DNA from 2 places in the Streptomyces sp. NPDC003943 genome. Region 2 is predicted to be linked to the other one. Evidence: riboswitches for the same ligand, from Rfam matches in the RefSeq annotation. Region 2 holds a riboswitch; the other holds the start of a gene.
What was found. A riboswitch is a leader RNA that binds a small molecule or an ion and turns the genes downstream of it on or off. The one in region 2 is predicted to bind S-adenosylmethionine.

Region 1 (14,465 bases), on a different contig from region 2:
GCGCTCAACCGCATCCAGCGGGCCGGGCATCTGCGGCGCGGACGCGAGTGCCTGGACGGGCGCTGGATCACCCGAACGTGGTTCACCCGTACGGCTCGTGACCACGTCTGGTGGGCGGCGTACCGGCGCGGGGACGTACCGCGCGAGCCGAAACGTACGACGCGGTCGCGGGCGTACATCCTGCTCGCCGCGCTCGGGCGCACGAACTCCGCCATGTCCCTCTCGCACGCCGACTGCCAGTCCCTCGCGCCGCTCGTCGAGGAGTGGTTCGCCCGCGACGCCGAGGCGGACGACGTCGTACACGCGCTGCTCAGCGGCCTGCCGACGCCCGTCCACCACCCGGCCGCGCTCGCCCGGCGCCGGCTGACCGACAAGCTCCCGCCGGAGCCGATCCGCCGCGACCAGATCCCCCGCCGCATGCTCGAATGCGCCGAGTGCGGCGCCCCCGACTACACCGACTCCCTCGTCGACGGCCACTGCGCCCCCTGCCGCGGCACGCCCGCCGCGCCCCAGAGCGCCTACCTGCCCGAGGCCGACGTCCGCGCCAGGGTCGCCGCCATCCGCCAGGAGATGAAGGAGACCCGCACATGACGGTTCAGCTCGTCCGACCTCACTGCGGGGCACGATGGAGGGAAGGAGGCGACGCCATGACCCCCAGCCCTGCCGATGCGCCCACTGACGCACCCGCTGACAACCGCCCGGACATGTCCGTCGAGGACTTCGAGGAGCTCGCCGGGGTCGCGCCCGACGGCGTCAAGCTCGAACTCATCAAGGGGAAGCTGAAGGTCAAGCCGTTGCCGGACCAACTCCACAAGGCCATCGTCATGTGGCTGTTGCGCGTCTGCATGCAACAGCGGCCCGAGCTCATGTTCTACCCGGAGCAGGAGCTGAAGGTGGACACCTACCGCAACGGCAGGGCCATCGCGGACGGCGCGCTCGCGCCGCTCGACCACTTCGTCGCGAGCCCGGACATGTGGGGCGACCCCGAAGGCGTGCTCATGGTCGTCGAGGTCACGCCTCCCGGCGCCGAGGCCCGGAACCGCGACCTTGTCGACAAGCGCGACGGCTACGCCGCCTCCGGCATCCCCGTCTACCTCCTCGTCGACCGCGAGACGACCACGCTCCACGTCTTCACCGAGCCCGAACGCGGCGCCTACCGCGCCGAGGAGTCCTACCCCTTCGGCACCGCCGTCCCCCTCCCCGCCCCCGTCGACATCACCCTCGACACCGACAAGCTCAAGGACTACGTCTCCTGAGCCATCGCCCTCAAGTACTCCGCCAGCCTGTCGTACTGCTCCCGCACACCCGCCTCCATCCCCGCCGCCAGCGCCTGGTCCCGGACCTCCGACGACGGCCAGAAGGAGGTGCTGGTCAGGGCGGTGCCGCCGGTGGGGGTGGCGTCGAAGGTGAGGGTGACGCGGACCGGCGCGGCGTCCGGCATCTGCTCGAAGAGCTCGGTGTAGACGAGGCGCTCGGTCGGGACGACCTCCTCGTACCTGCCGGAGAAGACGATCTCCTGGCCGTCGGGGGTGCGCTGGCCCCAGCGCCAGGCGCCGCCCGGGCGCAGGTCGATGTCGCAGACCGACATGGTCATCGCGGCGACGCCGTACCACTGGCGTACGTGCTCGGGACGCGTCCACGCCTCCCAGACGCGCCCGACGGGGGCGTCGAAGGTGCGGGTGATGACCAGCTCGCGGTCCGCAGGAGTGGTCAGCAGCGTGATCATGACGTTCTTTCGCCTCCCGCCTCGGCCACCACACCCCTCCCACCAGGATCGCCCCGACGGCCGCCCACCGCGCGCCCGGCAATCCAGTGAACACGTTCAACGATCAAGCGCTATCGTGCCTACGACGCGGCGCCACCTCAGCACCGACCACGCGCGCCGCCCCTTTATGACCTGTGGGGGGTCCCTTTCATGCGCTCTACGCGCACGCTGCCGCGCGCCCTCGTGCGCGCGGCAACCGTATTCGCGCTGTCGGCGGGCGTCGCCCTGCCCGCCGTCGTCGCGGCGCCGACCGCGTACGCGGTCACCGTCAGCAGCACCACCACGCTCGACGACGGCCGGCTGGCCCTGCGCGGCCTGCCCGTCAACGCGCTCTGGGTGAAGGTGAGCGTGCTCGCCTCCACCGCCCCGGACGCCGCCGTGCTCGCGTCGACCGACGCGCTCTCCGCCTCCGGCTACGACACCTGGACCACCGACGAGACGGTCAGGCTCCCCGAGGGCACCGCCCTCGGCGACTACCCGGTCGCCGTCGACTACCGGCTGCCGAACGGCGTCGTCGAGCACTGGACCGGCGGCTCGTACGGCTACAAGCTGCACACCGGTGTCACCAAGGTCGCCTTCGACCGCACGACCACCAGCTACGACCAGCGCGACGTCGTCCTCTCCGGCACGGCCACCACCTGGAACCCGGCGACCGGTGAGCGCACCCCGGCCGCCGCCGGCACCACGGTGAAGGTCACGTTCGACCTGAAGGACGCCTTCGCCCAGGCGAGGACCGCCACCGCCACGGCCACCACCGCCGCCGACGGCACCTTCTCGCTCCCGTACACCCCGGACGCCGAGATCTCCGGCGGCAGGGCCGAGGTCCAGCCCGCCACGCCCGACGTCGACCCGGACGACGCCCGCAAGCTGCCCGCCGTCGGCGTGGAGCGGCTGACCTACCGGATCACCTCGGACCTCGCGAAGTACCGCGTCAACGCGGGCACCGACGTCCAGGTCACCGGCCGCGCCGAGCGCCTGACGGCCGACGGCTGGCAGAGCTTCGGCGGCGCCCCGGTGGTCTCCACCGGCACCGAGCCGCACAGCTGGGACACCAGCCTGGTCGACGCGATCGGCTCCGGCACGACGGCGGCCGACGGCTCCTTCTCGTACCCGGTCCGGCCCCGCTACTCGACCACCGGCGTCTACACCAGCCTGCGTCCCTCCGTGTACTTCGGCGAGGGCGCCGGCCGGACGTACGACAAGGCCGCCATCGCGGTCCCGCAGCAGTTCGCGTTCACCAACGCCCGCACGACGCTCGACGAGTTCGGCAAGGTCACCGCCACCGGCAGCCTCGGCAACGGCACCGTCAGCTGCGGCGCGCGCGGCGACTGGCTCACGCTCCAGGCCTCGCTCGACAACGGGCGCACCTGGACCGTCCTCAAGGGCGCCTTCGCCTCCGACTGGTGCTCGTACACCATCTCGACCTGGGGCTACACCAACGCCCTCTACCGCGTCTGGCACGCCGAGTCGGACCGCTTCGTCGCCAAGCCGAGCACCAACGTCCGCCTGGCCCGCACGCCCACCCGGATCATCAACTTCGTCATCAGCCCGAGCCGGCCGCGCACCAACGGCAAGATGACCGTCAAGGGCACGGTGCAGCAGAGGGTCAACGGCGTGTGGAAGGCGCTGCCCGGCGCGCGCGTGACGCTGGTCTACAAGCCCAAGGGCGACCGGCAGTGGTACTGGGTGAAGAAGGACGTCCCGACGAACACGTACGGCAACTTCAGCTTCAGCACCACCAACTACGGCGACGGCACCTGGGGCCTGTACCTGCAGTCCAAGGCCGGCTTCTTCTACAGCGAGTCGAAGGACATCTACGTTGATGCGCTCTGACCTCCGCCGGCGCTCCGAGCTCCGCCGGATCTCCGCCGTCTCGCTCGTCACGGCGCTCGCGCTCGGCGCCGCCGCGACTCCGGCCCTCGCCGAGGACCCGGCCCCGGCGCCCACCGTCGGCATCGGCCGCGCCGTCACCAACGACGCCCAGCGCGGCAGCTTCCGCGTGACGGCCTGGACGGACGCGCCGCAGGCCACCGTCACCGAGGTGTCCGCCAAGGTCCGGCAGGGCGACACCGTCCTCGCCGACATCCCGAAGCTGGTCCCGAACCCGCAGAGCCCGGGCAGCTTCGTCGTCCCCGACGAGGCCACGCTCAAGCTCACCGAGGACGGCGGCACCATCCCGGACCTCGGCACGTACACGATCGACGTGACCGCCACCGACTCGCTCGGCCACGCCGTCACCCGGCCGAACGCGGGCACGCTCGACTTCACGCTGCGCCCGGTGCTCTGGCCGTTCACGATCAAGTCCGCCACCTGGGAGGACCCCAACTGGCGGCCGCAGGGCAAGGTGTACGGCATCCAGCCCGGCTCCGGCGACGAGGTGCCGCTGTCCGGCCGCACCGTCTCGTACCAGCAGGGCGGCCCGGACGGCGAGCCGGCCGGCAGCGCCGTCTCCGACGCCGAGGGCAACTTCGCGGGCGAGCCGATCCCGGCGACCGGCAGCTACGCGTGGCTCTACGCCACCTACAGCGAGAACAGCGCCACCGTCCACGGCAGCACCAACCAGTGGACCTCCGGTCAGGCGTCGGCCAAGCCGATGACGCTCACCGCCGCCGCCGACCGGGCGCGCGCGGCGAGCGGCCAGACCGTCACGATCAGCGGCCGGCTCACCGACCCGGCGGCGAACGGCGCCCCGATCCCGAACGAGCCGATCAAGGCGCGCCTCGGCGGCGGTCTGCCCAGGACCGTGAACACCGACGCCGACGGCCGCTTCTCCGTGCGGCTCGTCGCCGCGCCCACCCGGAACGGCGAGGGCTGGTCGATCGAGCCGGCCACCCCGTTCCAGGGCTTCGGCTACCCGCACGGCCCGCTCGCGCTGCCGCAGGACTCGCGCACCACCGTCCTCGGCTACCGGCTCGGCGCCGACGCCAGGCTCTCGGTGTACGGCGAGCTCCGCTCCCCGTACGAGTGGTGGAACGGCACCTCGTCCCAGCAGACCACCGATCTGGAGTGGTCCCCGGACGGGCGGACCGGCTGGCGCAGGATCGGCTCGACGAACTACTACTCCAGCCCGCGCGTGGCGTTCGGCGTCGCCGTGTGGACCCGGGGCGGCTGGTTCCGGCTGCACCACCTGGAGTCGGACTACTACGCGGACTCCGTCAGCAAGCCGTTCTACGTCACCCGCACCGCCACCCGGATCATCGGCGTCAACGCCAACCCCGAACCGGTGCGCAAGGGCGCGGCCATGACCGTGACCGGCACGCTCCAGCAGGCGGTCGGCGGCGTGTGGAAGGGATACGGGAACGCTCCCGTGACCCTGTGGTTCCAGGCGCGCGGCTCCACGGCGTGGAAGCAGCTGGCGACCGGCCGCACCGCGGCGAACGGCGCCGTGACCTTCCGGACGACGGCGACGGTGGACGGTTCGTACACCATCCGGCACAGCGGTGACGGCACGCACTTCAACGCGCCGGCCGCGTACAACGACTACGTCGACGTGCGCTGACCGACGGCCCGGCAAAGCCCGAGGGCGGCACCCCCAGTGGGGGTGCCGCCCTCGGTCGCGTTCAGCGATGAAGCGATGAAGCCGTGAACGTCCGATCCGTCAGGATCAGAAGTCCATGTCACCGCCCGGCATGCCGCCGCCGGCCGGCGCGGCGGCCTTCTCCGGCTTGTCGGCGATGACGGCCTCGGTGGTGAGGAACAGGGCCGCGATGGAGGACGCGTTCTGCAGCGCGGAACGGGTCACCTTGGCGGGGTCGATGATGCCCTCGGCGATCATGTCGACGTACTCACCGGTCGCGGCGTTCAGGCCGTGGCCGACGGGCAGGTTGCGCACCTTCTCGACGATGACGCCGCCCTCGAGACCACCGTTGACGGCGATCTGCTTCAGCGGGGCCTCCAGGGCCAGCTTGACGATGTTGGCACCGGTGGCCTCGTCGCCGTCCAGCTCCAGCTTCTCGAAGACCGCGGAGGCCTGCAGCAGGGCCACGCCACCACCGGCGACGATGCCCTCCTCGACGGCGGCCTTCGCGTTGCGGACGGCGTCCTCGATGCGGTGCTTGCGCTCCTTGAGCTCGACCTCGGTCGCGGCACCGGCCTTGATGACGGCGACGCCACCGGCGAGCTTCGCCAGGCGCTCCTGGAGCTTCTCGCGGTCGTAGTCCGAGTCGGAGTTCTCGATCTCGGCGCGGATCTGGTTCACGCGGCCCGCGACCTGCTCGCTGTCACCGGCACCGTCGACGATGGTCGTCTCGTCCTTGGTGATGACGACCTTGCGGGCGCGGCCCAGGAGGTCGAGACCGGCGTTCTCCAGCTTGAGGCCGACCTCCTCGGAGATGACCGTGCCGCCGGTGAGGATGGCGATGTCGTTCAGCATGGCCTTGCGACGGTCGCCGAAGCCCGGAGCCTTGACCGCGACGGACTTGAAGGTGCCGCGGATCTTGTTGACGACCAGGGTCGACAGGGCCTCGCCCTCGACGTCCTCGGCGATGATCAGCAGCGGCTTGCCCGACTGCATGACCTTCTCCAGGAGCGGGAGCAGGTCCTTCACGGAGGAGATCTTGGAGTTGACGATGAGGATGTACGGGTCCTCGAGCGCGGCCTCCATGCGCTCCATGTCGGTCGCGAAGTACGCCGAGATGTAGCCCTTGTCGAAGCGCATACCCTCGGTGAGCTCCAGCTCCAGACCGAAGGTCTGGGACTCCTCGACGGTGATGACGCCTTCCTTGCCGACCTTGTCCATGGCCTCGGCGATGAGCTCGCCGATCTGGGTGTCGGCGGCGGAGATGGAGGCGGTGGAGGCGATCTGCTCCTTCGTCTCGACCTCCTTCGCCTGGTCGAGCAGCGCACCGGAGACGGCCTCGACGGCCTTCTCGATGCCGCGCTTGAGGGCCATCGGGTTGGCACCCGCGGCGACGTTGCGCAGGCCCTCACGGACCAGGGCCTGGGCGAGAACGGTGGCGGTGGTCGTACCGTCGCCGGCGACGTCGTCCGTCTTCTTGGCGACTTCCTTGACCAGCTCGGCGCCGATCTTCTCGTACGGGTCCTCGAGCTCGATCTCCTTGGCGATGGAGACACCATCGTTGGTGATCGTGGGGGCGCCCCACTTCTTCTCGAGGACGACGTTGCGGCCCTTGGGGCCGAGGGTGACCTTGACGGCGTCAGCGAGCTGGTTCATGCCGCGCTCGAGACCGCGCCGGGCCTCCTCGTCGAACGCGATGATCTTGGCCATGTGAAGTGGTCCTCCCGGACATGGGGTGGATAACGCTCCAGGACCGCGCCGACGCCCGCGACGGACGGCCGGCGCGTCCTCGTGGTTCCTTGCCCCACGCGGTCGGCGGCCTCGTCTGCCCGATCCTCGTAAGCACTCTCAGCGTGAGAGTGCTAACGCCAATGATTAGCACTCGCCCCATGCGAGTGCAAGCGACTACGGAGGATCGACCACCTCTCGGGCGCACGACCGGCGCTCCCGATCCCGTACGCGCACCCGTACACGTAACCCGTACGCGCCCGCGCACGCGCGAGGGGCCCGCATCCCGGTCAGGATGCGGGCCCCTCGACGGAAGTGCGTCGGTGGCCGATCGCGCCGCGCTCAGGCGGTGGCGAGCTTGACCATGTCCGCCTGCGGACCCTTCTGGCCCTGCGAGATCTCGAACTCGACCCGCTGCCCTTCTTCAAGGGTGCGGTAGCCGTCCATCTGGATCGCGCTGTAGTGGACGAAAACATCCGCACCACCGTCGACCGCGATGAAGCCGTAGCCCTTCTCCGCGTTGAACCACTTGACGGTGCCCTGAGCCATGCCTAACTCCCCTATTACTGGCCCTTGCGCGGATCCGCACTTCGCGGACCCGGGTCAGACCCTGCGCCGGAACGCGTCGACCGCGGCTGAATGTATCTGCCCAACTGCCCTCTGCAACAGGTCAATCGGACGAGAATTCTGGGCACGCCGGAAAGGGGAATTGGGGAGATTACGCTGAATTCCGGGGCAAGTCGGGCCCGGCAAAGTGCGCAGAAGGTACACAAGGCACGGGCACTTTGGCTGCTTCTTGTCGTGCCGAGGCGCATTCTCATATGCGTCTGGCATGCGCAGCGGAGGGGACTTCCCCAACTCTACCGCGCTCAACCATGCAGAATTGCCCCTTCCGCTTCTTGCTGCGGAAGGGGCAATTCAGGGAACTTCGGTACCCGCGGGTAGGACCGCGGGTAAGGCTCAGCAGCCGCCGGCCCTGTGTTGAAGGTCAGCCGCCGGCGACGGCCGGAATGATGGAGACGCCGGCACCGTCCGGCGTGGCCGTCTCCAGACCCTGCTCGAATCGCACGTCGTCGTCGTTCACGTACACGTTGACGAAGCGACGCAGCTTGCCCTGGTCGTCGAGGACGCGGGCGGCGATGCCCGCGTGGTTCTTCTCCAGGTCGGCGATGACCTCGGCGAGGGTCGCGCCCTCGGCGGCGACCTCGGACTGGCCGCCGGTGTAGGTGCGGAGGATGGTGGGGATGCGGACGTTCACGGCCATGTCGGTGCGTGCCTTTCTCGGAGCGGTCAGTGGGCCAGGCCGGCGTCGCGGAACGCGTCGAGGCTCGGGCGGATGGTGGCGGTCGCCTGAGAGGTGTCGGCCACGGCGTCCAGGGTCTTGAGTCCGTCACCGGTGTTGAGGACGACGGTGGTCTTCGACGGGTCGATGACGCCGTTCTCGACGAGCTTCCGCGTCACGCCGACGGTCACGCCGCCCGCGGTCTCGGCGAAGACGCCCTCGGTGCGGGCGAGCAGCTTGATGGCGTCGACGATCTGCTCGTCGTTGACGTCCTCCACGGCGCCGCCGGTCCGGCGGGCGATGTCGAGCACGTACGGGCCGTCGGCCGGGTTGCCGATGGCGAGCGACTTGGCGATGGTGTTCGGCTTCTGGGGCCGCACGACGTCGTGGCCGGCCTTGAAGGCGGCGGAGACCGGGGAGCAGCCCTCGGCCTGGGCGCCGAAGATCTTGTACGGCTTGTCCTCGACCAGGCCCAGCTTGATGAGCTCCTGCAGACCCTTGTCGATCTTGGTGAGCTGGGAGCCGGAGGCGATCGGGATGACCAGCTGGTCCGGGATGACCCAGCCGAGCTGCTCGCAGATCTCGTACGCCAGCGTCTTGGAGCCCTCGCCGTAGTACGGGCGGAGGTTGACGTTGACGAAGCCCCAGCCCTCGCCGAGCGGGTCGCCGATGAGCTCCGAGCAGAAGCGGTTGACGTCGTCGTAGTTGCCCTCGATGGCGACGAGGTCGCCGCCGTAGACGCCGGCCATGACGACCTTGCCCTGCTCCAGGTCGTGCGGGATGAACACGCAGGAGCGGAAGCCGGCCCGGGCGGCGGCGGCGCCGACGGCGCCGGCCAGGTTGCCGGTGGAGGAGCAGGAGAGGGTGGTGAAGCCGAAGGCGCGGGCGGCCTCGATGGCCTGGGCGACGACCCGGTCCTTGAAGGAGTGGGTCGGGTTGCCGGAGTCGTCCTTGACGAACAGCTTGCCGGGCTCGACACCGAGCTCGCGGGCCAGGTTGTCGGCCTGGACGAGCGGGGTCCAGCCGGGGTTCAGGTTCGGCTTCTCGGCGACGTCGGCCGGGACGGGCAGGAGCGGGGCGTAGCGCCAGACGTTGGCCGGGCCGGCCTCGATGCGCTTGCGCAGCTCCTCGGGGTCGCCGGTCGGCAGGTCGTAGGCCACTTCGAGGGGGCCGAAGCACAGCTCGCAGGCGAAGATCGGGCCGAGCGGGAAGGTCTCACCGCATTCGCGACAGGAGAGCCCGGACGCGGGACCGAGGTCGACGGAGGTGGTCGCGGATGCGACGGTCTGAACAGCCATGGAGGCGAGGCCCTTTCTCCTCATCTTCCTCATGACGCATTTCGCCATGAGACGGATTTGGCACCTTCCCTAGCCGGGGGCCTCGCTGGAGGACGAGACAAACCGACTGGAGGGTTGCCGGGGCTTCAACGGGCCGTATCCCTCTGCCCCTCTGGATGAGCGGTATTCGATTGTGGAACGCGGTCGGCACCCCGACATGCATCGGGCATCCGCGTTGTTCAAGACTGTAACCGAAGCCTTCGGAGCCTGAGAGGGTCGTCCGATCCGCGAGATGGAGATCACCTTGCTGGAAGAAGTGGAGCGCTGGCTCGCCCGGCGGTCCTGGTCCGTGGCCGACCGTCCGCTGGAGCGGATCCTCGCCGCCAAGCGCGGTACGAAGGTCAGCGTGGTGCTGCCCGCGCTGAACGAGGAGGCCACGGTCGGCACGATCGTCTCGGTGATCCGCCGCGAGCTGATGACGGAGGCGGTGCCGCTGGTGGACGAGCTGGTGGTGGTCGACTCGGGCTCCACCGACCGTACGGCCCAGGTCGCCGCGGCGGCCGGCGCGCGGGTGGTGGCGCGCGACGCGATCCTGCCCCGGATACCGGCGCTGCCGGGCAAGGGCGAGGTCCTGTGGCGGTCACTGATGGTGACGAGCGGGGACGTGGTCTGCTTCGTGGACGCGGACCTGAGGGACTTCTCGGCGGACTTCGTCTCCGGCATCGTCGGGCCGCTCCTGACCGACCCGGACGTGGACTTCGTGAAGGCGATGTACGACCGCCCGCTCGGCGACGCCCCAGGTCAGGGCGGTCGGGTGACGGAGCTGGTGGCGCGCCCGCTGCTCAATCTGCACTGGCCGCAGCTCGCCGGGTTCGTCCAGCCGCTGGGCGGCGAGTACGCGGCACGCCGCTCGCTGCTCGAACGCCTGCCGTTCCCGGTCGGTTACGGAGTGGAGCTGGGTCTGCTCGTGGACGCGCTGCACACCGTGGGCCTCGACGCGCTCGCACAGGTGGACGTAGGGGTGCGCAAGCACCGCCACCAGGACGGCCAGGCGCTGGGCCGGATGGCGGCGGCGATCTACCGCACGGCGCAGCTGCGGCTGTCGCGCGGGCACCTCGTACGGCCGCGGCTCACCCAGTTCGAGCGGGCCGAGGAGGGGTTCACGCCTCACACCTACGAGGTGGACACGGAGGAGCGGCCGCCGATGGTCGAGGTGGCGGAGTACGCGGAGCGGCGCCGCGTGGCGTGACGGCGTGGCGCGCCGCACGCGCCGGCGGCATGACGGCCGCCGTCTCGATCCGTGAGCCGGCCGTCTCGAAATCGTCCTGTCTGGAATCCGTACGTTTGAGCGTTTACGGGACGGGCTAGGTTCGCCGTATGGCTTCTGTCCTCGTGGCATCGAACCGCGGCCCGGTCTCGTACACCGTCCGCCCCGACGGCTCACTGGACACCCGGCGGGGCGGTGGCGGCCTCGTGTCGGGCCTCAGCGCGGTGTCGTCGGGCGTGTGGGTGTGCGCGGCGCTCGGCGAGGGGGACCGCGAGGCGGTGCGGCGCGGGGTGGCCGAGCCGGGCGTGCGGATGCTGGACATCGACCCGGAGGTGTACTCCGACGCCTACAACGGCATCGCGAACTCGGTGCTGTGGTTCCTCCACCACCACCTCTACGAGATCCCGCGCGAGCCCGTCTTCGACGCCGCCTTCCGGCGCCGCTGGGAGTCCTACCGCGCCTACAACCGGGCCTTCGCCGAGGCGCTCGCGGAGGCGGCGGACGAGGGCGCGGCGGTCCTGGTGCAGGACTACCACCTGGCGCTCGTGCCGGGGCAGCTGCGGGAGCTCCGCCCCGACCTGCGGATCGGGCACTTCACGCACACCCCGTGGGCGCACCCGCACTATCTGCGGATGCTGCCGGAGGACATCCACGAGGAGCTGGTCGCGGGCATGCTCGGCGCCGACGAGGTCGGCTTCCACACCCGGGCCTGGGCGGACGCCTTCCTCGCCGATCCGCGCGTGGCGCGCTCGATCGGCGAGACCCGGGTCCGTACGCATCCGCTCGGCGTGGACGGCGACGACCTGCGCGCGCTCGCGCGCCGGCCCGAGGTCGACGAGCGGCTGGCCCGGCTCCGGGAGGAGGTGGGCGCGGACCGGAAGACGATCGTCCGTGTCGACCGCACCGAGCTGTCCAAGAACATCGTGCGCGGCCTGCTCGCCTACCGCGAGCTGCTCACCACCCGCCCCGAATGGCGCGGCCGCGTCGTCCACCTCGCCTCCGCCTACCCGTCCCGCCAGGACCTGGAGGTCTACCGCTCCTACACCGCCTCGGTCACCGAACTCGCCGAGGCGGTCAACGCCGAGTTCGGCACGGCCGACTGGCAGCCCGTCCTCCTCTCCGTCCAGGACGACTTCACCCGCTCCCTCGCCGCCTACCGCCTCGCCGACGTCGCCCTGGTCAACCCCGTCCGCGACGGCATGAACCTGGTCGCCAAGGAGATCCCGGTCGTCTCCGACGCGGGCTGCGCCCTGGTCCTCTCCCGCGAGGCCGGCGCGTACGAGGAGCTGCGCGCCGACGCCCTCACGATCAACCCGTACGACGTGACGGAGACGGCCGACGCCCTGCACGAGGCCCTCTCGATGCCGGCGCCGGACCGCGCGGACCGCACGAAGCGGCTCGCCGCGGCGGCGACGGCGCTGCCGCCGCGGCAGTGGTTCCTGAACCAGCTGGACGCGCTGCGGGGGCGGTAGGGCGGTCGGGCGATCGACGGGGCCCGAACGGGCGTGCCGACCGCGTGGCTGACGGGATGCCCGGCGAGCCCGTGGTGCCCTGGCGCCGGGGGACCCCGTCGAAAGGACTTCCATGCGTACTGCTCCGCCGAGACGCGGGCTGGGAGCGGCAGCAGCCGTCGCCCTCACCTGCGCCACCGCGCTGACCTGCGTCGGCACGGCCCAGGCCGCGACGCCGAAGGACAAGGACCGGCACGAGGCGGTCGACGTCAGGCTCACCGCGCACGGCATCGAGGCGCCCGACGCCGCCGAGGGCGGACTCGTCCACTTCCACATCAGCACCGACGACCCACAGGGCCGCCAGCTCCAGGTCTTCCGTCCGCACAAGGGCGTGTCGGTGGACAAGGTGCTCGCCGACCTGACCAAGGCGATCGACGAGACCGACCCGGCGAACGCGGCGGCCGGCATCAACGCGTTCAACGCCGACGCGGAGGCGCTGGGCGGCGGTTTCGCGTCGCCGAAGGTTCCGGTCGACGTCACCGAGCCGATCTCGGACGGCACCGTCTACCTGCTCGACTTCGGCGCCTTCCTCGCCGACCCCGCGCACCCCGTCCTCAAGTCCCTCGAGCTGTGCGACGGAGACAAGGACAAGGGTCTGGCGCCCTTCCCCAAGGGCATCGTGATCACCGAGGAGCAGGCCGCGGGCCCGCGCTTCAAGACCGAGGACCTGAACCGGGCCGGCGCTCCGATCCTGGTGCACAACGGGTCCGACGAGATCCACGAGATGGAGATCCAGCCGGTCAAGCCGGGCACCACGGACGCCGACGTCCAGGCCTACTTCGACGCGATCGCCCACGGCCAGCAGCCGCCGCCGTCCCCGTTCACCGGCGCGCCCAGCGGCCTGGGGGCCATCTCGCCCGACCACACCGCCATCGTCCAGGCGAAGGACCTGCCGGCCGGCACCTACGTCCTGCTCTGCTTCGTCCCGGACGACGAGGCCGGCATCCCGCACGCCTTCGAGGGCATGCACAAGGTGGTCAAGCTGAGCTGACCCGCCCGACCGACGCACTCCCGACCGCCCGCCCCGGCCAGGTCCCACCGGACCGGCGGGGCGGGCGGCGCTCGTCGCGACCCTGCCCCACCCCTCCCCCCGCCCCTGTATCGGGACCGGACATTCCTCGGGGTCGCCCTCTCCTCACGGGCCGTCACTCCGTGCCAGACTCTGCGCCGATCGTTCCCCCAGGCGATCCGTAACCCCCTGAACGGCTTACGGAAGGATCGCGTACGTGAAAAAGATTGTCGTGGGCATGACCCTAGGGTCGGCGCTCACCGCCCTCCTCGCCGCGGGGCTCACCCCCGCCGCCGCGCAGGAGGCCCGGGACCCGGCCACCGGCCCCGCCGCCGCCCCCGCGGCGCGGCCGGACAACCGGCCCGGACCGCTCACGAGGCAGCGCACCCAGCTGCGCGAGAAGGCGATCGACCTGATCGCCAAGGGCAAGGCGAAGGCGAACGCCAAGGGAGTCGTCCAGGTCGCGCCCGGAAAGTTCGTCGAGACGACGACCACCACCGCCGTCCGCCAGGAGAAGATCTTCACGATCCTCTCCGAGTTCGGCGACCAGAGCGCCGGCAAGTACGGCACGGTCCCCGGCCCGCTGCACAACCGGATCCCGCAGCCGGACCGCACCACCGACAACTCCAACGCCTGGACGGCCGACTTCTCCAAGGCGTACTACGAGAACAGGTTCAACGGCTCCGGCGAGTCGATGAAGACCTACTACGAGAACCTGTCCAACGGGCGCTACTCGGTGGGCAACACCGTCGAGGACTGGGTCAAGGTCCCCTACAACGAGTCCTACTACGGCGACAACGCCGTCGAGGACAAGGGCGGCTCCTGGGCCTTCATCCAGGACACCGGCGACGCCTGGTGGAACGCCCAGCTCGCGGCCGGCAAGACGCCCGCCGAGATCGACGCGTACCTCGCCCAGTTCGACGTCTGGGACCGCAACGACTACGACCACGACGGCAACTTCGACGAGCCCGACGGCTACATCGACCACTTCCAGGCCGTCCACGCCGGCATGGGCGAGGACGCCGGCGGCGGCGCGCAGGGCGAGGACGCCATCTGGTCGCACCGCTGGTACGTCAACGGCGACGCCTACGGCCTGACCGGCCCCGACG
Region 2 (14,465 bases):
AGCCGCGACACGCACACGACCACCGGGCGGTCACTGAGCCCGAGCCGTTCGCGCACCTCGGCGCCGCCGGAGTCGGGGTGGAAGGTCTTCTCGTCGACGCCCGGCGGCAGCTGCGTCATCCGCGCCGCCGCGGCCGGCGTGAGGGCGGAGGCGATCCGCGAGCGCGTGTACTCGCCGAGGTACGTGAGGGTGTCCGTGCCCTCGCCGATGCGTCGCAGCAGCTGCCGGGCGGCCGGCAGCTGCGCCCAGCCCGCCTCGTGCCCGTGCGTGGTGGCGACGAGCCGCTTCGCACCCGCGCGCCGCAGCGCCGGGCCCATCAGGCCGAGCGGGGCGGCCGCGCCGAACCAGACCGACTCGCAGCCGTGCTCGCGCAGCAGCGCCGTGGCCCGCGCGGTGACCCGGGGCGTCGGCAGCAGCATGGTGGTGCGGTCGCGGATCACCGTGAAAGGCTGGTCCGCGTCGAACGCGGCGGTCGCCTCGATCCCCTCGCGGCTGCGCTTCCACGTGGAGGCGTAGACCACGATCCGATCGGGATCGAGACGCAGCGCCATGTTGTGCAGGAATGCCTGGATTCCGCCAGGGCGTGGCGGAAAGTCGTTGGTTACGATCAGGGTCTTGTGCATCGTGGCCGACAGTACCGCGATCGCGCCCCGAGCCCGGCACCACCACCCTCCGCCCCGGCGGACCGACAGGACAGGACGAAGACAGGATGACGGGCGGCGGAGCAGGCACTGTCACGGCTACGGAAACGGCTACGGACACGGCCGCGGGTACGGCCACAGCCGCGGGAACGGGTTCGGACACGGCTGCGGGTGCGGTCGCCGGCACCACGGCGAGCGCCGACGACACCGGCATACGCAAGCCCCTCATCTTCTGGGGCCTCACCCGTCTTCTGATACTCCTCACCGTCTTCCGGATCGTCGTCATACCCGGCCCCGACGTCACCAGCGACGTCGAGCAGATCTACCAGGGCTGGTACGAGGTCCTGCGGACCGGCACGTACCCCCTCGACGACGTGACCTGGCAGTACCCGCCGGCCGCCGCCCTCGCGATCCTCTCCCCCGCGCTCCTCCCCTTCCTCGGCTACTCGGCCGCCTTCTTCGTGCTCGCGCTGCTCTGCGACGCCTTCGTCTTCGGTCTCCTGGTCTTCGCGGGCCGGCGCCCGGGCCGGTCGATGCGGGGCGCCTGGCTGTGGCTGGCCGCGGTGCCGCTGCTCGGCCCGACCGCGTACTCCCGTTACGACCTGATGGTGACCGCCGTCGCGGTCGCGGGCCTGCTCGCGGCGGTGCGCAGCCCGGCGGTGCTCGGCGCGCTCGCCGGGTTCGGCGCGACGCTCAAGGTGTGGCCGGTGCTGCTGCTGACGGGCTGCCGGCGGGGCCGGGCCACGGCCCGTTCGTGGGCGACGGCCGTCGGCGCGGCGGCCGGAGTGGTGACGCTGTGCGTGCTCGCCGCGCCGGGGGCCCTCGCGTTCCTGGGCTTCCAGCGGGACCGGGGCACGGAGGTCGAGTCGCTGGGCGCGCTGGTCTTCCATGTGGCCCGGAACTTCGGCTGGCCGGGCGAGGCCCGGATGAACTACGGCTCGATCGAGTTCCTGGGCCCGGGTGTGCACGTGGTGTCGGCGGCGGCGATGGTGCTGACCGGCGCCGCCTTCGCCTGGCTGCTCGTGTGGCGGCTGCGGGCCCGCCACCGCACGTCGACGACGGTGGCGGACGCGGCCTTCACGGCGGTGCTGCTGTTCGTGACGACGAGCCGGGTGATCAGCCCGCAGTACATGATCTGGCTGGTCGGGCTCGCGGCGGTGTGCCTGGTGTACCGGGCGAGCCGGATGCGCCGGCCCGCGCATCTGGTGCTGTGGGCGACGGCGGTGACCCAGTTCGAGTTCCCGGTGTGGTTCTCGCACGTCTCGCACAGCGACCTGCTGGGCATCGCGCTGCTGCTCCTGCGCAACGGTCTGCTCGTCGCGGCCTCGCTGTCGGCCTGCCGGATCCTGTGGCGGCAGACGGTCACCGAGCCGCGACTCGCGGCCGCGGCCGCGGCCGCGGCCGCGGCACGGATCCCCGTGCAGCCGGGCGGCAGCCGACAGACCGGCCGTCAGACCGACCGCGACCCTCAGACCGACCTCGACAGGACCCGGGTCTCGGCCTCCGCCCGCTGACCGGTGGCGGCCGCGCCGTGCGTCCGGTGGCGCAGCAGGCCGAGGGCGGTGCACTGGGCCGCCATCGCCAGGGCCATGGCCAGGCAGATCCCGGCGAGACCGAGGCCGAGCGGTCCGGACAGCACGTACGCGAGCGGCAGCTGCAGCAGCACGCCGGCGACGGTGATCCGCGCGAGCCGCGGTGAGTCGCCGCTGCCCTCGAAGACCCCGGCCAGGGCGATGAACCCGGCCATGAGCAGCAGATACGGCCCGAGGCAGCGCAGGAACAGGGCGCCGGCGGCCGCGACGGCCGGCTCGGCGCCGAAGCCGCGCATCACCGGCCCGGCGCCGAGGAGCAGCAGCGCGGCCGCGCCCGCGCCGAGCAGTCCGCCGAGGACGAGGGCCTGCCGGCCGACGGGCCCGCGCTCGTCGTGTCCGGCGCCGAGCAGGTGGGCGGTGTGGATGGAGGCGGCCTGGCGGACGGCGTAGAAGGCCATGGTGGCGACGTACATGGCCTTGGTGGCGATGCCGTAGGCGGCGATCTCCGTGACGCCGAGCCGGGCGATGACCGAGACGAGCGCGAGCGCGCCGCCCATCCGGACGACGAAGTCGACGGACATGGGCAGTCCGAGGGCGGCGGTGCCACGCAGCGCGGCGAGCGTGCCGCCGGCCGGGCGGGCGGCTCGGGCGGCCTTCAGGAGGGCGTTGCGGCGCAGCGCGAGGAGCCCGGCGGCAAGGGCGGCGGTGCGGCCGACGACCGTGGAGACGGCGGCGCCCTCCACCCCGTACCTGTGCACCAGCAGCGGGTCGAGGACCAGGATCAGTCCGTTGGCGAGGAAGGCGAGCCGCATCGGGGTGCGGGTGTCGCCGGTGCCCTTCAGGACGCCGTCGAGGACGGTGGTGGCGAAGAAGACGGCCATGCCGGGCAGCGAGATCGCGAAGTAGGCGGTGGCGAGGGCGTGCGCGGGGTGGCCGGAGCCGCCGAGCAGCAGCGCGGCGAGCGGGTCGCGCAGCAGCCAGCCGCCGACGGCGACGGGCGGGACGAGCAGCGCGCCGAGTGCGGCGCCGCCGCGCACCGCGGAGCGCAGGGCTCCTGGATCGTCGGCGCCGCGGGCGCGCGCGACGAGGACGGTGGTGCCGGAGGCGGCCATGAGCACGACGCCGAGGAGCAGGTTCTCGACGTTGGTGGCCACGGCGACGGCGGCGACGGCGTCCCCGCCGAGCCGGGCGACCCAGACCATGTTGATGATCCCGGCGGCGACTCCGGCGAGGAGTTCGAGGTAGACGGGTCCGGCGAGCCGGACGAGCGTACGGCGGTGGTTCACAGATCTCCCCCTCTTTTCGCTGTACCTCGATTCGAGGTACAGCGAAAAGAGGTAGCATGCCGCTCGGGTTCCCGACAAGCGCGAAGACGAAGGAGCAGAACGGTGCTGGAGCTGTCGATCCTCGGCTTCCTCTACGAGCGGCCGCTGCACGGCTACGAGCTCAAGGAGCGCATCCAGGGCCTGAGCGGCCACGTCCGCCCGGTCAGCGACGGCGCGCTCTATCCGGCCATCACCCGCCTGGTGAAGAACGGCCTGGTCGACAGCCGTACGGAGCCGGGCAGCGGCGCGGCCCAGCGCCGCATGCTCTCGCTCACCCCGGACGGCCGGGCCGAGCTGCTCGCCCGGCTGCGCTCACCCAAGGACGCCGAGATCACCGACGGCCAGCGCTTCTTCACCCTGCTCGCCTTCCTGGGCCTCCTCCCCGACCCGGCCGAGCAGGCCGCCGTGCTGCGCCGCCGCCAGGCGTTCCTCGACGCACCGGCCAGCTTCTTCTACGACGGCGGGGCGCCGGTCCGCGTCGAGGACGAGCCCGACCTGTTCCGGCGCGGGATGCTGCGGATCGCCCGGGCGACGGGCACGGAGGAGAAGGCCTGGCTCGCCGAGACCCTGGCCGAGCTGGACCGGAAGAGCGCCGAGGCTAGCCGAGCCGCTCGGCCAGATACGTCCGCCACCGCGCCGTGAACTCCTCCGGTGTGGTGTCCAGGACGTCGTTCAGCGCCTTCTCCACCGCGCCCTCGCGCTGCGGATGGGCACCGACCGCCCGGTAGAACGCGGTCAGCCTCTCCTCGCCCCACCGGTCGGCGATCATCGCGCAGGCCAGCCAGCCGCCCTCGTAGGCGCGGGCCATCGCCTCCGCGTCGCCGCCGAAGGCGAACGCCCTGTCGTCCGGCAGCGCCCCGGGCGTCCTGCCGGCGCGCACCGCGCGGGCCAGTTCGGGGGCGGCCTGGACGGCGGTGCGGCCGGTGCCGCGGTAGGCGACCCAGTCGGCGAAGCCCTCGGAGAGCCAGAGCGGGGTGGCCGCGGTGGTCTGGGTGCGGGTGGCGACGTGGGTGGTCTCGTGGGTGAGCACGAAGCCCTTGCCGAAGGCGCCGAGCACCGCGTACGCGTCCGGGTTGACGATCACCCGGTCCGCGGGGGCCTTGGGGCCGCCGCCGATCTCGCCGGTGGTGACGGCCGCGATGCCCCGGTACGAGGCCGCGGGCGCGCCGAGCAGCCTGCCCATGGCGTCCAGCGAGGCCGGGACGAGGACCACGATCCGGCCGGCCCAGGGCGCGGGCCAGGCGTCGCCGACGGCGGGCACCGCCCGGTCGGCCGCGTCGGCGATCTCGGTGAGCCGCCGCGCGCTCTGGCCGACGCCGAGGACCAGGCTGCGGCGGCCGGTCACCACCCGCACGTCGCCCTGCTGCCAGAGCTGCTGCGGGGCGCCGTCGGCGGGACGGTCACCGGTGACGTACCAGCGGCCGCGCCGCTCGGCGAGGTCCACGATCCGCTCGCTGGTCGCGGGCGCGGAGTCGTAGCCCTTGATGCGGTAGCCCAGCTCGGCCCGCGCGGTGGCCCGGCCCGCGGCGGCCGCCTCGACACCGGTGACGCGGTAGCTCCAGCCGCCCAGCGGGATCTTCCCGACCCGCTCGAACTCGGTGCGCGCGGCGGGCACGAGGGCGGGGTCGAGGTCCGCGAGATAGCCGGGCTCGTCGCGGTCGAGCAACGCCTCGGCGTGCCGGTCGAGCAGCGTCTGGATCTCGCCGCGGGGCGGCCCGGAGGGCCCGGGGGCGGCGCACCCGGCCACCAGGAGCAGGGCGCCGAGCAGCCACGCTCCCGCGCCGCGCGCCGCTCCCCTCCCCTGACCTGCCACGCCCTCGATCGTACGGGCGGAGGCCGGGAACCGGTCAGACCCGGGTCACCGTCACGTGGGACATCATGTTCACCGGGTCGTAGCGGACCCGGGCGCCCGGATAGGGGGCGTGGATGACCTGGCCGTTGCCGGCGTAGATGGCCACGTGGCTGGCGTCGCTGCGGTAGGTGACGAGGTCGCCGGGCTGGGCCTGGGAGAGCGGGATGTGCCGGCCCGCGTTGCGCTGCGCCTGGGAGGTGCGGGGCAGCGCGATGCCGGCCTGGCGGTACGACCAGACCATCAGGCCCGAGCAGTCGAAGGCGGACGGCCCGGCGGCGCCCCACACGTACGGCCTGCCGATGGCGCTGCGCGCGGCGATCACCGCGGCGGAGGCGCGCGAGGGGCCGAGGTCGCCGAGCGGCGGCAGCTCCTCGTCGAGGGCGGCGCGGCCGGAGCGCGACGCCCGGTCGAAGCCGGCCCGCTCGTCCGGGGTGAGCGAGGCGAGCACCCGGCGCGCCTCGGCGAGCTTCCGTTCGACGGTGCGCTTGTGGCGGGCCACGTCGGCGCGGCTGCGCTCCAGTTCGGCGAGGGCCAGACCGGCCTCGGTGCGCTCCTGCGCCAGTTTGCGCAGTTCGCCGCGGAGTTCGTCGAGGGCGGCGCCCTGCCGGGCGGTGACCCGGTCGAGCACGGAGGCCCGCTCCAGGTAGTTCTCCGGGTCGGCGGAGAGCAGCAGGGCGAGGGCCGGGTCGATGCCGCCGGAGCGGTACTGGGCGCCGGCCACCGAACCGAGCGCGCCGCGCATCCGGTTGATCCGCTCCTGGCCGCGGGCGAGCCGGTCCTGCGCCTGGGAGACCGTGCGGCGCAGCTGGTCGGCCTTCTCGTCGGCCCTGTTGTAGCCCTCGGTGGCCTGCTCGGCCTCCTCGAAAAGCCGGTCGACGGTGGCGCGGGTGGCGCGGGTGGTCTGCGGCAGCGCGCCGCCCGGGTCGGCGTGCGCGGGGACGGCACCGAGGGCCGTGGCCGCGGTGGCCGCGGCTGCGGTGAGGACGGTGACCCTGGTGGGTCGTCGGTGGGACGCCACGGATCGCGCTCCGTTCGGCTCGGCGGACTGCTCGGCGGACTGGCAGGCGCCAGACAGTAGCCGGTGATCAACCCCCGTCCAACGAAGGTGCCGGGCACACAAAGTGACGCCCCGCCGGAGACCACAGGTCACCAGCGGGGCGTCGCGTCAGCCGGGGTTCCGGCAAACCACCCGTTCGGAGGGGCGTGTCACCGGGGCGGAGTCCGCCTGGAGGCGGTGCGTCAGATGCGCACGCCGAACATGAAGCTGCCGATGGTGTCCATCGACTCGTAGCGGACCACCGCGCCCGAGTGCGGGGCGTGCAGGACGGTGTTGTTGCCGGCGTAGAGGCCCACGTGCGCCAGGTTGTTGAAGAAGACCAGGTCGCCCGGCTTGAGCTGGCTGCGGCCGATCTTCACGCCGTCGTTCTGCTGGGTGTAGGTGGTGCGGGTGATGCTGACGCCGGCCTGGCGGTAGGACCACATGGTGAGGCCGGAGCAGTCGTACGAGTTGGGGCCCTCGGCTCCGGAGACGTACGGCTTGCCGAGCTGCGTGGCGGCGGCGTTGAGGGCGGCGGCACCGCGCTGCGAGGCCGGCACCTCGTTGCCGAGGTTGACCCGGTCACCGGCGGAGCGGCTGGCGCGCTGCTCGTCCTCCTGCATCTTGGCGCGCTCGGCGGCGGTCAGCGTGTTGAGGAGCTTGCGCGCCTCGGCGAGCTTGCCCTGGAACTTCGCCTTCTTCTCGCCGAGGGTCTTGCGGACGTCCTCGAGGTCGGCGAGCTTGCCCGCCGCCTCGGCCCGCTCCTGCGCGAGGGTGCGCTGCTTGGCCTGGATGGTGGCCAGCACGTCGGCCTGCTTGGCGCCGATCTGGTCGATCGCGGACGCCTTGTCGAGGTAGGTGTCCGGGTCGGCGGAGAGGAAGAGCTGGAGCGCCGGGTCGATGCCGCCGGAGCGGTACTGCGCGGTGGCGACCGAACCGATCTGGCCGCGCAGGGTGTTGAGCTCCTGCTGGCCGCGGGCCACCTTGTCCTGGAGGGCGCTGATCTCCTTCTGCAGCGTCTCCCGGCGCTCGTTGGCCTGGTTGTACTGCTCGGTGGCGACCTCGGCCTCTTCGTTGAGGGTGTGGACCTTGGCCTTGACCTCGTCGATCTTCGGCTTCGGGGCCGCCTGGGCACCGGACTGGGCGGAGAGCGCGACGGCCGCGGCGGCGGTCGCGGTGAGCACGGTCACACGGGTGCGGCTCGGCTGCTTGGGACGACGGTGGGACGCCACGAAGGCGAGCTCCTTCTTCCTCAGAGCCGCCCAACCGGTCAGGGGCAGGCGGGACCGACGCTGCCATCCCGGATGGATGATCGACCGCGCGTAGGTTCGAGCCATGACCCTAGTGACCATCTTGTGATCAGTTCAAATCCCAAGGGTCAAAATCTGCCTCACGCCACAACTTATTTACCGACACCGCACGGGCAGTAGTGGCCGGTTGACCCTGCGCGGAGCAGAAAACGGACGCAACAGGCAGACAGGGCAAGGTCTTACGAGAGGCGCGAAAGCCGCTTCAGCAACAAGGCGGACGCGACCGGCCGCGCACCGGACTTGGCGACCCCGTCGGCCACTTCGCGGTCGGTGGACACCACGACCACCGGACGGCCCGGCGGCTCCGCCCGGACCAGCTGGCGGATCAACTCGTCCGCCGTGACGCCGGGCTTGGAGAACAGCACCCGCACCCCGCGCGGCGGCGCGAGCAGCACCGGCGCGGCCAGCTCCGCGCCGTCGAAGACACAGGTGATCTCGGCGCCCGAGCGGGCCGCGAGCGCGGACAGACCGCCGAGCAGCCGCAGCCGCTGCTTCTCCAGCGGCATCGTCGGATAGCCGGTCTTGGTGACGTTGTAGCCGTCCACCACCAGGTGCGCCTGCGGCAGTTCGAGCAGCTGGTCCAGGAGCGCCGGGTCGGTCTCGGACAGCGCGCGGGCCGCGATGTCCTTCGGCGACATCCGGCCGGGCTCCACCGCGTCCACGGTGTCCGCCGGGTGCATCGACACCGGGGGCAGGGCGAGTTCGCGGCGCAGGCCCTGCGCGGCGTCGAGCACCGTGTCCAGGAGCAGCCGCAGCCGCATGTCCTCCACCGAGCGCCCCTCGCGGGCGGCCCGCCGGCTCGCCTCCAGGGCGGCCTCGACCTCGCCGAGCCGGGCCTTGAGCCGCCGGGTCTCGCTCTCGGCGGCGGACACCTGGGCGGCGGCCTCGGTGCGGGCGGTGTCGATCTCGGCCTGCACCCGGCGCAGCGCCGCCTCGCCGCGCTTGACGTCGCTCTGGGCGCTGCGCAGCTTGCGGTGAAGCGATTCCGCTTCCTTGCGGGCGGCCTCCAGGTCGTGCCGCAGCTGCTCGGTCTCGGACCTGGCCCGCTCCTTGGCGGCCAGGACCTCCTCGCGCAGCCGTTCCAGCTCGCGCCGGCTCAGTTCGTCGGCGCGCTCGGCGTCGGCGCGCTCGGCCTCCTCGCCGGCGGCGGCGACGAGCTTGCCCCAGCCGGCCGGGCGCAGCACATAGGCGGCCGCGGCCACGTCGACGGGGTCGGCGGCGGCGGGCGGGGCGCCGGACTCGACGGCGCCGGCCAGTTCGGGCTGGGCCTCCTTGAAGCGCTCGCCGATGCGCTGCCGGAACAGCGGATCGCTCTCCAGGGCGGCGGCCATCGCGTTCCCGGCGAACTTGGCCCGCCGGGAGGCGGTGAAGCGGGCGTACTGGCGCAGCGGCGCGGGCAGCTCGGCGACGGTCAGGCCGCCGAAGGCGTCGGCGACGAGCGCGACGACCTTGCGCCGCACGGCCTCGGGCAGCGGTCGGTCGAGCGCCTCGGCGGCAGCGTCGCCTGCCGGGCCGCCGCCCGCCGGTTCATCACCGCGCGCGGGCTGCTCCACGATCCGTCACCCTCTCCCTGTCCGTCGCCCTCGCCGGGGCTCCGAAGCCCTCGCCGGGCCGCTTCTCAGGAAGCGGCGCCCGGCCTGTCCACCAGTTCGATCTGGTCCACCGCGTTGCACCACCGGCAGCGGACCGACTCGATGGTCTCACTGACCACCTCGCGCTCCTCCACCTTCGGCTCTCCGGCGAGGTCCAGATGGACGTACTCGACGACCTTGGACGAGCGCGTCACGTCGAAGCGGGTCAGGTTGCCGCACAGGGTGCAGCGCCAGCGGGTCTCGGCGGTCGGCAGGGGAACCGTCGTCATCGTTGCCGTCCTCTTTCCGTACGAGGCTCAGTGTGAGGGCTTTGCACGAGGCATTACGGGCCCGCGGTGCGCCGTCGAACTGCGGGGGTACTGCCCGTAACCCTACGGCCTCCCGGGTACCCCGTGTCACGGCGAGGCACTCTGTCCAGGTGGGCACCGGTACGCCATGATCTGTCCATGATCGACTGGCGGGGCGCGGCCCTCGGCGCGTGGCGGAGTGCCCGCAGCGGACCGACCGTGACGTACGGAATCATCGCCGCCTGCGTGCTGCTCTTCGCGGCGAGCCCGGTGGCGGGCCTGAACCCCGCCTACGGCACGGGCGACACCCTGCTCGCGGCGCAGGGCGCGTACTTCCAGCGCTGGGGAGTGGTCCCGGCCGAGCTCACCGCCGGCCGGCCGAGCGCCCTGCTCACCCCGCTGACCGCGCTCTTCGTGCACGGCAGCTGGCTGCACCTGCTCGGCAACATGCTGTTCCTGTACGTGTTCGGGGCGATGGCCGAGGAGCGGATGGGCGCGGCCGAGTACGGCCTGTTCTACCTGGGCTGCGGCTATCTGGCGCTGTTCGGGTACGCGGTGGCGCACGCCGACAGCGAGCAGACGCTGGTCGGGGCGTCGGGGGCGATCTCGGGGGTGCTCGGGGCGTTCCTCTATCTCTTCCCGCGCTCCCGGGTGACCAGCCTGTTCCCCTTCCTCTTCTTCCTGCCGCTGCGCTTCCCGGCCTGGATCGTGCTGATCTTCTGGTTCGTGCTCCAGTGGCTGGCGGCGCGCTCGGCGGGGGCGGGGCCGGGGGTGGCGTATCTGGCCCACGTGATCGGCTTCGCGCTCGGCTTCCTCTACGCGTGGGCGCGTTTCAGGGGAAGGGCAGGGGCTCGCGAAGCGATTCGCTCGAAGGGTGGTGGTGGGTGACGGGCGGGCTAGAGTGAAGCCACCAGCCGCGGCCACCGAGGGAGAAAGCCAGCCGTGATCACCGCGATCGTGCTCATCAAGACCAGCGTGGACCGCATCCCCGAGATCGCCGAGGAGATCGCCGCGATCGACTGCGTCAGCGAGGTCTTCTCGGTGACCGGTACGTACGACCTGATCGCCATGGTCCGGGTGGGCCGGCACGACGACCTGGCCGATGTCATCCCGGGCCAGATCTCCAAGATCCCGGGCGTCGAGGGGACCGACACGCACGTCGCCTTCCGCGCCTACTCGCAGCACGACCTGGACGCGGCCTTCGCCATCGGCCTGGAGTCCTGACCCCGCGTACGCACGGCTGAAGCCGGCCTCTCCCCCGCGGGAGGCCGGCTTCACCCGTTCGAGTGACCGATCAGCCGCGGTCCGGGACGCAGCGGCCGTCCTCGGTGCGGTACTTCCACCGGGCTCCTTCGCGGACCAGCTGCTTCACCGCGCCGACGAACCGCTCCACGTGCTCGTCGGGCGTGCCCGCGCCGAAGCTGACCCGGATCGCGTTGAGCGACCTCTCCCCCGGCGCCGCCTCGGGGGCGCCGCACTCGCCCGGGTCCTGCGGGTCGCTGCCGAGCAGGGTGCGCACCAGCGGGTGGGCGCAGAACAGGCCGTCGCGGACGCCGATGCCGTACTCGGCGGAGAGCGCGGCGGCGAAGTGCGAGCTGTTCCAGCCCTCGACGACGAAGGAGATGACGCCGACGCGGTCGGAGTCGTCGCCGAAGAGGGAGAGCACCCGCACCTCGGGGACCTCGGCGAGGCCCGCCCGGACCGTGGCGATGAGGTGCCGCTCGCGGGCGACGAGCCGGTCGAAGCCGGCCTCGGTGAGCGCCTTGCAGGCGGAGGCGATGGAGTAGACGCCGATGACGTTGGGCGAGCCGGCCTCGTGCCGGGCCGCGGTGGTGTGCCACTCCACGTCCACACCACCGTCGGCCCGGCGGGCCACCTTGCGGGAGGCGCCGCCGCCCGCGAGGTAGGGCTCGGCGTCCTGCAGCCAGTCGGCGCGGCCGGCGAGCACGCCGGAGCCGAACGGGGCGTACAGCTTGTGCCCGGAGAACGCGACCCAGTCCACGTCCAACTCGCTTACGGAGACGGGGTGGTGGGGCGCCAGCTGGGCGGCGTCGAGGACGATCCGCGCACCGTGCGCGTGCGCGGCGGCGGCGAGTTCGCGCACCGGCCACAGCTCGCCGGTGACGTTGGAGGCGCCGGTCACGCAGACCAGGGCGGGGCCGTAAGGCTCACGGTCGGCGAGGGCGCGCTCCAGGGTCTCGACGGCCTGCTGCGGGGTGCGCGGCGCGTTGAGGTAGGTGACCTGCGCGTCCCGCCAGGGCAGCAGGGAGGCGTGGTGCTCGGTCTCGAAGACGAAGACCTGGCAGTCGGCGGGGACGACCTGGGCGAGCAGGTTGAGCGAGTCGGTGGTGGAGCGGGTGAAGACGACCTGGTCGCCGGGGCGGCAGTCGAGGAACTCGGCGACGGTGGCGCGGCTGTTCTCGAAGAGGTCGGTGGAGAGCTGGGAGAGGTAGCCGGCGCCGCGGTGGACGCTGCCGTAGTACGGGGCGTAGGCGGCGACGTCGTCCCACACGCGCTGGAGGGCCGGGGCGCTGGCGGCGTAGTCGAGCGCCGCGTAGGTGACCTCGCCGCCGGTGACGAGCGGGACGGTGACGTCCCGGCCGAGGACCGGCAGCGGGGCGTCGCAGCAGGGGTCGGCGGAGGTGTCGGCGGTGACGGTGGTGGCGACGGCGGCGGCGTTCGGGCGTGCGGACATAGCGGTGTCTCCCGGCATGAAAAGGGCGCGAAAAGGCGTACGAGTGCCCGTGCGGCGGCTGCGCGCGGAGGCGCGGAAAAGGGTTGCCGCGGACGGGTGTTGATTTCGGTGAGGGGCCGAGGGCCCTAACGCATTCGCTTGCTCACGAGACACCGCTCCCTAGAGGACCAAGGACCCCAGGGTGGCGCGCAGGGGTCCGCGCTTGCCGCAGGCTTCTGCTCGTGCGGCCTGGTCTTCACCCGGGGCACCCCGCCACGGACGGAGGGTTGCCGGACAGCCAGCCGGGGCTTTGTGGCTGTCACTCATGACCTGTCGAAAAACCTATGCCAGACGATCACGACGCCGCAACCCCGTCCCGGCATCCGGGACGGGGTCGCAACAGTCCGTTCATATGCCTCCGAACGAGGCGTCAGGCGTTGCTGGCGGCGATCCACCGCTCCAGGGCCCGCCGGGCGGCGCCGGAGTCGACGGACTCGGCGGCCTTCGCGATGCCCGCGGCCAGTTGCTCCGCCAGGGTGCCCTCGCCCGGCTCCAGGGCGGTGAGCGCCGCCGCCGCGTTGAGCAGCACCGCGTCCCGCACCGGCCCGGTCTCGCCGGCGAGCAGCCGCCGGGCGACGTCGGCGTTGTACGACGGGTCGCCGCCGCGCAGCGCGTCCAGGGTCACCGGCTGGATGCCGACGTCGCGCGGGTCGAAGCGCTCCTCGCGCACGGCGCCGTCCCGGACCACCCACACCCGGGAGGTGCCGGTGGTGGTCAGCTCGTCGAGGCCGTCGTCGCCGCGGAACACCAGGGCGGAGTTGCCGCGCTCGGCGAGCACGCCGGCCACGATCGGTGCCATCCGCGGGTCGGCGACGCCGACGGCCTGGGCCCGCACCTTGGCCGGGTTGGTCAGCGGACCGAGCACGTTGAAGGTGGTCCGGATGCCGAGCTGGCCGCGGGCCGTGGCCACGTACCGCAGCGAGGGGTGGAACTTCACCGCGAAGCAGATGGTGATGCCGGCCTCCTCGGCGACCTCGGCGACCCGCCGCGGCGTGATGTCGAGGTTGATGCCGAGCTTCTCCAGGACGTCGGAGGAGCCGGAGGCGGAGGACGCGGCGCGGTTGCCGTGCTTGACGACCTTCACGCCGGTGCCGGCCACCACGATGGACGCCATGGTCGAGATGTTCACCGTCTTGGCGCCGTCGCCGCCGGTGCCGACGATGTCCACGGCCGGACCGGGCACCTCGATGACGTTGGCGTGCTCGTACATGGTCCGGACGAGGCCGGTGATCTCCGCGACCGTCTCGCCCTTGGCCCGCAGCGCCACCATGAAGCCGGCGATCTGCACGTCGGTCGCCTCGCCGCGCATGATCAGGTCCATCGCCCAGGCGGTGTCGTCGGCGGACAGGTTCCGGCCTTCGAGCAGTCCGTTCAGCAGGGCGGGCCAGGAGCGGCCCGCCGCGGTGTCGCCTCCAGCGGGGTTCACAGCGCTCATGACAGCTCCTGGTCTACGACGTATGGCACGCGATGGCGTGATGACCCCACCCTATCGATCTCGGGCAACGGCAAAGAGCCCCGTCCATCGAATGGACGGGGCTCTCGCCGTGGCGACCTACGTCAGGAGGTCAGTGGTGATCAGTGGTGGCCGTGGCCGCTCTCGATCTCCCGGTACTCCTCGACGGTGGGCTTGGCGACCTGGCTGTCGCCGCCGTAGTAACCCCGGTTCAGCTTGACCCGGAGCTTCTCCATGCGGCCGATCTTGCGCTCGACGCCGTTCTCGTCGACGGCCGGCGGCAGCTCGGCCGGCGCGTACTGCTCGTGCGCCGTGAGCTTGTAGCGCTGGCCCTGGCTGAGCGGCTGGTGGACCTCGACGAACTCACCGTGCGGCAGGCGCTTGATGATGCCGGACTCGCGGCCGTGCAGCACCTTGTCCTTGTCGCGGCGCTGGAGGCCGAGGCAGATCCGCTTGGTGACGATGAAGGCGATGACCGGGCCGGCGAAGAAGAAGATCCGCACGAACCAGGTGATCGAGTTCAGCGACAGGTGGAAGTGGGTCGCCCAGAGGTCGTTTCCACCACCCACCAGCATGATCATGTACGCGGTGATCCAGGCGACACCGAAGGCGGTGCGCGTCGGAGCGTTGCGCGGGCGCTGCGCGATGTGGTGCTCGCGCTTGTCGCCGGTGATCCAGGACTCGATGAACGGGTACACCGCGA

Region 1: linked by a shared signal. The riboswitch ahead of thrC (threonine synthase) and the one ahead of ACWEV0_RS24655 (aminotransferase class V-fold PLP-dependent enzyme) in region 2 are both predicted to bind S-adenosylmethionine.

What each region holds. Positions count from the first base shown of each region.
Region 1 is NZ_JBSGIW010000027.1:30,459-44,923, forward strand. Features, by position in the region: gene ACWEV0_RS14185 (hypothetical protein) at 1-591, shown strand, start outside; gene ACWEV0_RS14190 (Uma2 family endonuclease) at 648-1,256, shown strand; gene ACWEV0_RS14195 (SRPBCC family protein) at 1,244-1,726, opposite strand; gene ACWEV0_RS14200 (hypothetical protein) at 1,916-3,598, shown strand; gene ACWEV0_RS14205 (carboxypeptidase-like regulatory domain-containing protein) at 3,588-5,264, shown strand; gene groL (chaperonin GroEL) at 5,370-6,992, opposite strand; gene ACWEV0_RS14215 (cold-shock protein) at 7,353-7,559, opposite strand; gene ACWEV0_RS14220 (MoaD/ThiS family protein) at 7,999-8,274, opposite strand; gene thrC (threonine synthase) at 8,301-9,614, opposite strand; SAM riboswitch class I at 9,608-9,752, opposite strand; gene ACWEV0_RS14230 (glucosyl-3-phosphoglycerate synthase) at 9,874-10,818, shown strand; gene ACWEV0_RS14235 (alpha,alpha-trehalose-phosphate synthase (UDP-forming)) at 10,947-12,308, shown strand; gene ACWEV0_RS14240 (hypothetical protein) at 12,421-13,338, shown strand; gene ACWEV0_RS14245 (immune inhibitor A domain-containing protein) at 13,595-14,465, shown strand, end outside.
Region 2 is NZ_JBSGIW010000065.1:13,335-27,799, reverse strand. Features, by position in the region: gene ACWEV0_RS24710 (glycosyltransferase family 4 protein) at 1-623, opposite strand, end outside; gene ACWEV0_RS24705 (glycosyltransferase 87 family protein) at 710-2,155, shown strand; gene ACWEV0_RS24700 (MATE family efflux transporter) at 2,110-3,459, opposite strand; gene ACWEV0_RS24695 (PadR family transcriptional regulator) at 3,562-4,140, shown strand; gene ACWEV0_RS24690 (hypothetical protein) at 4,097-5,311, opposite strand; gene ACWEV0_RS24685 (NlpC/P60 family protein) at 5,346-6,368, opposite strand; gene ACWEV0_RS24680 (NlpC/P60 family protein) at 6,590-7,618, opposite strand; gene ACWEV0_RS24675 (NYN domain-containing protein) at 7,876-9,249, opposite strand; gene ACWEV0_RS24670 (hypothetical protein) at 9,315-9,557, opposite strand; partial or broken gene ACWEV0_RS24665 (rhomboid family intramembrane serine protease) at 9,735-10,521, shown strand; gene ACWEV0_RS24660 (Lrp/AsnC family transcriptional regulator) at 10,518-10,799, shown strand; gene ACWEV0_RS24655 (aminotransferase class V-fold PLP-dependent enzyme) at 10,870-12,270, opposite strand; SAM riboswitch class IV at 12,464-12,580, opposite strand; gene trpD (anthranilate phosphoribosyltransferase) at 12,680-13,744, opposite strand; gene qcrB (cytochrome bc1 complex cytochrome b subunit) at 13,885-14,465, opposite strand, start outside.